DNA from 2 places in the Massilia sp. UBA6681 genome. Region 2 is predicted to be linked to the other one. Evidence: predicted binding sites of a transcription regulator. Region 2 holds the regulator's gene; the other holds the start of a gene.
The links. Region 2 encodes FNR, which switches genes on or off when oxygen is low (the NO sensors DNR and NnrR bind a similar motif). Its sites were predicted from a motif close to TTGATNNNNATCAA; they were not measured.

Region 1 (4,105 bases), on a different contig from region 2:
GATGCCGTGTTCGGCGCAGAAATCCAGCATCTCCTGGGTTTCCGGGATCCCGCCGATCATCGAGCCGGCCAGCGCGCGGCGCTTCATGATCAGGTTGAAGACCTGCGGCGACGGATGCGGCGAGGATGGCGCGCCGACCAGCACCATGGTGCCGTCGCGCTTCAGCAGGCTGAGGTAGGCGTCGAGGTCGTGCGGGGCCGCCACGGTATTCACGATCAGGTCGAGGCGCCTCCCTTGCGCCGCCATGGCTTCCGGATCGCGCGAGACCACGACCTCGTGCGCGCCCAGCGCCTCGGCGTCGCGGCGCTTCGATTCCGAGGTGGTGAAGGCCACCACGTGGGCGCCCAGCGCACGCGCCAGCTTGATGCCCATGTGGCCCAGGCCGCCGATGCCGACGATGCCCACCCGCTTGCCGGGGCCGGCCTGCCAATGGCGCAGCGGCGACCAGGTGGTGATGCCCGCGCACAGCAGCGGCGCGACCGCCGCCAGCTGGGAGGGATCGTGGCGCACCCGAAGCACGTAGCGCTCGTTCACGACGATGCGCTCTGAATAGCCGCCCAGCGTATGGCCGGGCGCGTCCGGGGTCGGCGAATTGTAGGTGCCGACCATGCCGTCGCAGTAGTTTTCCAGGCCCGCGTCGCAGTCGGGGCAGCTGCGGCAGCTGTCGACCATGCAGCCGACGCCGACCAGGTCGCCCACCGCGAAGCCTCCTACGTGGGCGCCGACGGCGGCCACCCGCCCGACGATCTCGTGGCCCGGCACGCAGGGGTAGACCGTGCCGGCCCATTCGCCGCGCACCTGGTGCAGGTCCGAATGGCAGACGCCGCAGAAGGCGATGTCGATCTCGACGTCGTGCGGGCCGGGCGCGCGGCGGGTGATGGCGATCGGGCCGAGGGGCTGGTCGCCCGCGTGGGCGCCGTATGCGTTGACAGTCATGCTGGATCCTTCCATGTTCGTGCAAAAGGAGCATGGTAGCGGCGGACGGTAGCAAAAAACGTACTGGAAATTGCATGGGCTTATGAATGCACGTCATGAATGAGCCGCCTGATTCGTGAGAAAATTTGCATAATTCCCACACATGCCCTTATCGATGGCTCGCGACAACATCAACGACATCCTCGTGTTCCTCGCCGTCGCGCGCGAACGCAGCTTCACCCGTGCCGCGGCCAGGTTGGGCATGACCCAGTCGGCGCTCAGCCACATCGTGCGCTCGCTCGAACAGCGCCTGGGCGTGCGCCTGCTCCAGCGCACCACGCGCAGCGTCTCGCCCACCGAGGCGGGCGAGCGCCTGATCCAGAACGTCGCCCCCAGGCTGGAAGAGATCGAGGCCGAAATCGCCGACATCAGCGACCTCGGCGACAAGCCGGTGGGCACCATCCGCATCACCGCCGTCGACCACGTGGTCGAACAGGTCCTGTGGCCGCGCATCGCCCCGCTGCTGCCGCAATACCCCGACCTGCACGTCGAGTTCAGTGCCGACTACCGCATCGTCGACATCGCCGCCGAGCGCTTCGACATCGGCGTACGCCACGGCGACCAGGTCGACAAGGACATGATCGCCGTGCGCCTCACGAGCGACGTCCCGATGCGCATCGTCGGCGCGCCCGCCTACTTCGAGCGGCGCCCGCTACCGGCCTCGGTTGCCGACCTCATGAAGCACAACTGCATCACGCTGCGCCTGTCCAGCAGCGGCGGCATCTACGCCTGGGAACTGCGCCACGAGGGCGAGGACATCGAGGCGCGGGTGCGCGGCCAGGCCGTCTTCAACGATGTCAGCCACCACCTGGATGCCGCACTGAGCGGCAACGGCCTGGCCTTCCTGCCCGAGGACATGGTCGCCGGCCACGTCCGGGCCGGGCGCCTGACGAGCGTGATGGAAGACTGGTGCCCGAGCTTCCCCGGCCTGCACGCCTTCTACCCGAGCCGGCGCCATTCCTCGCGTGCGCTGGGCCTGGTCATCGACGCCATCCGCTACCGCGGCGCATGAACACAGGGGAATTCGACAAAGATTTGATTTGCATCAGCCGCACGTCTGACGCAGCCCTCCACTCGGCGTAGAGTCATCGCTGCCGCGACGTATTCACAGGAGGTGCTGCCGTGTACAAGACCATCATTGTCCATGTCGACGAAAGCCCGCTGCTCGACGCCCGCCTGCGGGCGGCCGCCTGGCTCGCCAACAGCCACGAGGCGCATCTGGTGGGCTGCGCCGCCACCGGCATGTCCTGGCCCGCCTACGCCATGCTTACCGGCTCGATGGCGGGGGCGCCGGTCGAAGAATTCGACTCCCTGCGCAGCACGGCGCGGGCAAGCCTGCAGCGCTTCGCCGCGCGCGCCGGCCAGCTGGGCGTGGCCTCGGTCGAGGAACGCCTGGTCGAGGACGAGAACCGCGACGCCCTGCTGCTGCAGGCGCGCTATGCCGACCTGGTCGTGACCGGCCAGGACGCGGGCGACGCCGCGACGGTGCGCGGCCTGCCGCAGTACCTGGCCATGCACGGCGTGCGCCCGGTGCTGACCGTGCCGCCTTCCTACGGCGACGCGCCGATCGCCGACAGCGTGGTGATCGGCTGGGACGGCAGCGCCCAGGCGATCCGCGCCATCGGCGCCGCCATGCCGCTCCTGGCGCGCGCCGGCGCGGTGCGCCTGGCGCTGGTCAACCCGGACCTCGAATCCGGCCTGCACGGCGAGGAGCCGGGCGCCGACATGGCGCTCTACCTGGCGCGCCACGGGGTGCGCGTCGAGGTGGTGGTGGAGCGCACCGGGGCCCCCGTCGGCGAGGCCCTGCTGGGCGTCGCTCAGGCCTGCGGCGCCGGCCTGCTGGTGACCGGCGCCTTCGGCCACAGCCGCTACCGCGAAATCGTGCTGGGCGGCGTGACCCGCCTGCTGCTCGACCGCGCGCCGCTGCCGGTCCTGTTGGCGCACTGAATACGCGCGCACCGGCCCATGAACCAGCCCGGCTTCCCACCCGGCGGCGTGCACGAGCGCGACGCCAGCGACTGGCAGGGCACGCGCCACCGCTATCCCGAGGTCGAGCCCGACCACGCCGGCATCGACCTGGCGCTGCAGGCCTGGCTCGGCCGCTTCACCGGCCAGGTCTCGCCGGCGGCGCTGGCCGTGGCCTGGTTCGACTGGTGCACCCACCTGGCCTTCTCGCCGAACAAGCAGGCCGAACTCGCGTTCCAGGCCATGTCCTCGAGCATGCGCTGGCTGCGCTACGCGGCCGGCGCCGCCCTGGCCGACGTGGCCGGACCGGTGGAGCCGCTGGCGCAGGACAAGCGCTTCGCCGATCCCGACTGGCAGCGCTGGCCCTGGAACGTGCTGAGCCAGGGCTTCCTGCTGCAGCAGCAGTGGTGGCATCGCGCCCCCCGCAGCGTGCGCGGCATGTCGCGCCACCACGCCGACGTCGCCACCTTCGTCGCGCGCCAGCTGCTCGACGGCGTCGCGCCCTCGAACTACGTCCTGACCAATCCGGTGGTACAGCGCGTCAGCTTCGAGCGGGGCGGCATGAACCTGGTCGCCGGCAGCTGGCGCGCCTTGGGCGAGGCCTGGCGCACGGTCCTGGGCAAGCCCCCGGCGCCGCATTTTCGTCCGGGGCAGGACGTGGCGCTCACGCCCGGCAAGGTGGTGCTGCGCAACCGCCTGATGGAATTGCTCCGCTACGACCCGGCCACGCCCCAGGTGCATGCGACGCCCTTGCTGGTGGTGCCGGCCTGGATCATGAAGTACTACATCCTCGACCTGTCGCCCCACAATTCCCTGGTGCGCTACCTGGTCGAGCATGGCCACACGGTCTACATGATCTCGTGGAAGAATCCATCCGGCGTCGACCGCGAGCTGGGCCTGGACGACTACCGCCGGCTCGGCGTCAACGCAGCCCTCGACGCCATCGTGCGCGATACCGGTGCACCCAGGGTCAATGCCTGCGGCTACTGCCTGGGCGGCACGCTGCTGGCGATCGCCGCCGCCGCGATGGCGCGCGAGCGCGACCGGCGCCTGGCCAGCCTGACCCTGCTCGCCGGCCAGGTCGATTTCACCGAGCCGGGCGAGCTGTCGCTGTTCGTCGACGAGAGCGAGATCAGCTTCCTGGAAGCGTCCATGTGGAGCCAGG
Region 2 (4,105 bases):
GCCCTGAGCGAAGCCGAGGCCGACCGGATCCTGGCCGACATGGGCACGATCCTCCAGAACGACGACACCGGGCCGGACGTCGCGACCCCGGTCCGTTTCGTGCGCAACGGCGCGGTCCGGCTGCTGCCGGCGAACATCCCCGGCACCATCCAGACGTCAAACGACCTGAATGCCCTCCTGACCGCAGGCAGCGGGGTCAAGATCGTGCAGGCCATCCGCTGGTGCGGCGGCCCCGGCGACGGCATCATCGGCTGCGCCCCGGTCGGCAGCGCCTCGGTCAACGTGGCCGCGGTGCGCTTCACCGCGAACCAGGAAGGCCTGATCTGGGTGCACGAGTACGACCACAACTGCGGCCTCAGCCACCGCACCGACGACCCGCGCGCGGTCATGTACCCGTCCGTCGGCGCCGACCACCACGTGGTCAACGCGGCCGAGTCTTCGGCCTTCCTTTCGGGCCCGCTCAGCATCAGCGGCAAGGTGATGGCCGCCGGCGGCTGCTCCTGCGGCGCAGGCGGCCTGGCGCTGCCTGCCGACGTGCGCGACTTCGTCTCCCAGCACTGGATCGAGGGCGTGCCATGGGAGCTGGCCTCGCAGTACGGCGAGAAGGACGCCCGCCTGCTGCTGGACTGGCTGGTGAACGAGCCGGAGCAGCACGAGGAGTTCCTGACCCAGATCGTGGCCACCCTCGGCTACATCGGCAGCGAGATCGCGGTCCAGCCGATGATCGACTTCGTCCAGCAGCCGCGCGCCGGCCGTGCCGTGTTCAATGCCAGGAACACGGCCCTGCTGCGCCTCGGCGACCTGGCCAACCGGTCCGGCAGCCGCGCGGCGCTCGATTTCCTGGCGCGGGTCGCCGGCGACATGGACCTGGCGCGCACGCTGGCAGCGCCCCAGGCCAGCGCCGAGCTGCAGGCGGCCAAGGCGGCGCAGGACGTGGTGGCGCCGAGCCTCGACACCCTGGCCGCCGAGCTGGCGGTGTCGGCCACCTTCGGGCTGGCGCTGGCGGGCACGGCGCAATCGCAGCAGGCCGTGGAAGCGCTCAAGGGGAACGCCGACGCCTTCGCGACCGTGAACCAGGCGGCGCAGGAAGCAGCCGAGGTCGCCGCGACCGTGCGCGCCAAGGGCCGCCAGGAGTACTACAGGATGAAGGCGGAACACCGGCATCACCTGTAATCGGGCTTGTTATTTGGAAATGAAACCCGCGGACGCGGCCTTTGTCTATAATGGCCGCGTCAGCATTTTCGTTTCCATGCCATGAACCAACCCATCTCGCTCCCGGGCGAAGCGAAGGTCATCCAGGCCCTCAAGGCCAGCTGCAGCGCGTGCAGCATGCACCAGCTGTGCCTGCCGATGGGCCTCGAGGATGCCGACATCAATCGCCTCGACCAGATCATCGGCCGCCGCCGCCGCCTCGCGCGCGACGAGCGCCTGTACGCCATGGGCGAGCCCTTCCGCAACCTGTACGCGGTGCGCTTCGGCCATTTCAAGACCTATCAGGTGAACGCCGCCGGCGAAGCCCAGATCACCGGCTTCCAGATGGCCGGCGAACTGCTGGGCATGGACGCCATCAGCGGCACCCACCATTGCGACGCCGTGGCCCTCGAGGACAGCGAGGTGTGCGAGATCCCGTTCTCGCGCCTGGAAGAGCTGTTCGGCCACGTGCCGGCCCTGCTGCGCCACTTCCACCGCATCATGAGCCAGGAAATCACGCGCGAACAGAACGTTATGCTGCTGCTCGGCAATATGCGGGCGGAGCAGCGTTTTGCCGTCTTCCTGGTCAACCTGTCGGCACGCTACGCGGCGCGCGGCTATTCGCCGCACAGCTTCCAGCTGCGCATGTCGCGCGAAGACATCGGCAACTACCTCGGGCTCACCATCGAAAGCATCAGCCGCCTGCTGTCGCGCTTCAAGAAGCAGGGCTGGCTGCAGGTCGACAAGCGCGAAGTCACCCTGCTCGACCCGGCCAAGCTCAAGGCGCTGGCGGCCGGCACCGACGTCTGCAGCCCGATGGGCTAGGATCAGCCAGGATGGCTGCGCCGCTGCTCGACCTGCACCTGCGCAGCTATGGCGCCGCGCGCAGCTCGGACCGCCACGAGTTCGGCCAGCTGGTGCTGCCCGTGAGCGGCGAAGTCGCCGTGGAAATCGAAGGCCGCCAGGCCCGGCTCGATCCGCTGCGCGTGGCGGTGGTGGCGCCCGGCGCCTGGCACTCGCAGTGCAGCCCGGTGGCCAACCGGTCGCTGATCGTCGACCTGGGACCGGATACCTTCGCGCAAGGACCCTGGCAGCGCCTGCTCGAGCAGCCCTTCGGCGCCATCGGTCCCGCGGCCCGCAAGCTGGTCGAATTCATGGGCATCATGGCCGCCACCCGGCCGCCCGCGCCTTCCGTGCTGGCCGGCTGGACCCCGCTGCTGCTCGACACCCTGGTGCTGGGCGCGCCCGCGCCTGGCTCGCGTCTGGCGGCCCTGCTCGCCCGCATCGAGGCCGAACCTGGCCTGCCCTGGACCACCGAGGCCATGGCGCGCGCCGCCAGCCTGAGCGTCAGCCGCCTGCATGCGCTGTTTCGCGAAGAGCGCGATAGCACGCCCCACGACTGGCTGCTGGACTGCCGCCTGCGCCATGCCTGCGAATGGCTGCGTGCGACGGCGCGCCCGGTGGCCGAGATCGCGCTGGCAGCGGGCTTTTCCGAGCAGAGCGCGCTGACCCGTGCCATGCGCAGGGCGATGGACACCACGCCCGCGGCCTACCGGCGCGCGTATCGCGAGAATCTGTCAAACCAGCAGTAGCCAGGGTCAAGAGCGCCGCGGGCATCCGGACGACAATCTCCCTTCCCAAGGAGATCGACCATGCTTTCGCAGATTCACGCCACAGCCCACACCACCCAGCTCGGCATCGGCGCCGGCATCACCGCGGGCGCCTTCTGGGGCCTGGTGTTCCTGGCCCCGGAACTGGTGCCGGGCTTCTCGGCCCTGCAGCTGGCGGCGGGCCGCTACCTGGCCTATGGCATCGTCGCCGCCATCCTCGTCGCCCGCGCCTGGCCGCGGCTCAGGCAGCGCCTGACCCGGGCCGACTGGCGCGGCCTGGCCTGGCTCAGCCTGGCGGGCAACATCGTGTACTACCTGTTCCTGGCCCAGGCCGTCCAATTGGGTGGCGTGGCCATGACCTCGATCGTGATCGGGCTGCTGCCGATCACCGTGACCCTGGCGGGCTTGCGCGAGCACGGCGCGGTGTCCTTGCGGCGCCTGGTCCCCTCCCTGCTGCTGGGCGGGGCCGGCCTGGCCTGCATCAGCTGGGATTCCTTGTCTTCCCTGGATGGCGGGTCGGGCATCGGCCTCTTGTCGGCGATCGGCGCGCTGCTGTCGTGGACCTTCTATGCGGCCGTCAACCGGCGCTGGCTGGCGCGCCTCGAGGGCATTTCGGCCAACGAATGGAGCCTGCTGGTGGGGGTGATGACGGGCGCCCAGGCCCTGCTGCTGGCGCTGCCGGCCTTCCCGCCTGGCGGCGCCGCGCACACGGGCAGCGAATGGCTGCAGTTCCTCGGCGTGGTGACGGCGGTCGGGATCTTTTGTTCCGTGATCGGCAACGCCTTGTGGAACTACGCCAGCCGCGCCCTGCCGATGGCGCTGATGGGCCAGATGATCGTGTTCGAGACCGTGTTCGCCTCGCTCTACGGCTTCCTGTGGGAGGCGCGCTGGCCCAGCGGCCTGGAGGCGGCGGCGCTGGTGCTTTTGCTGGCTGGCGTGGTGTCCTGCGCCGCCGCCCACCGCAATTGAGCGGTTCCAGGGAGCGCCAGGCGCTCCCTTCTTACACCTGGATCACCAGCTCGGGCCGGAATGCTTGCTGCTCGCCCTTGCTGAGGTAGCCGAGCGGGTTGGCCACCACGCGGCAGGTCCAGGGCCGGCCGGCATCGACGCCGCTGACCACATAGTCGTTGGCGCAGTGCAGGTGGCCGTGGATCCAGATGTCGGCCTGGGGGAACAAGCCGTCGAGCGCATTGCAGAAGCCCGCGGTGCCGGGCGTGAGGCCGTAGCGCGGGTCGGCGCTTTGCAGGCTGGGCGCGAAATGGGTCACCACCACCGTGCTCCCCTCGAAGGGCGCCGCCAGCGCC

Region 1: the regulator FNR is predicted to act here: its motif matches at 2,011-2,024, upstream of B2R83_RS16425 (universal stress protein).

What each region holds. Positions count from the first base shown of each region.
Region 1 is NZ_DKJX01000091.1:4,900-9,004, forward strand. It holds gene B2R83_RS16415 (NAD(P)-dependent alcohol dehydrogenase) at 1-936, opposite strand, end outside; gene B2R83_RS16420 (LysR family transcriptional regulator) at 1,091-1,987, shown strand; gene B2R83_RS16425 (universal stress protein) at 2,098-2,922, shown strand; gene B2R83_RS16430 (PHA/PHB synthase family protein) at 2,941-4,105, shown strand, end outside.
Region 2 is NZ_DKJX01000120.1:10,065-14,169, forward strand. It holds gene B2R83_RS21950 (hypothetical protein) at 1-1,173, shown strand, start outside; gene fnr (fumarate/nitrate reduction transcriptional regulator Fnr) at 1,255-2,016, shown strand; gene B2R83_RS21960 (helix-turn-helix transcriptional regulator) at 2,028-2,783, shown strand; gene B2R83_RS21965 (DMT family transporter) at 2,844-3,770, shown strand; gene B2R83_RS21970 (metallophosphoesterase) at 3,802-4,105, opposite strand, start outside.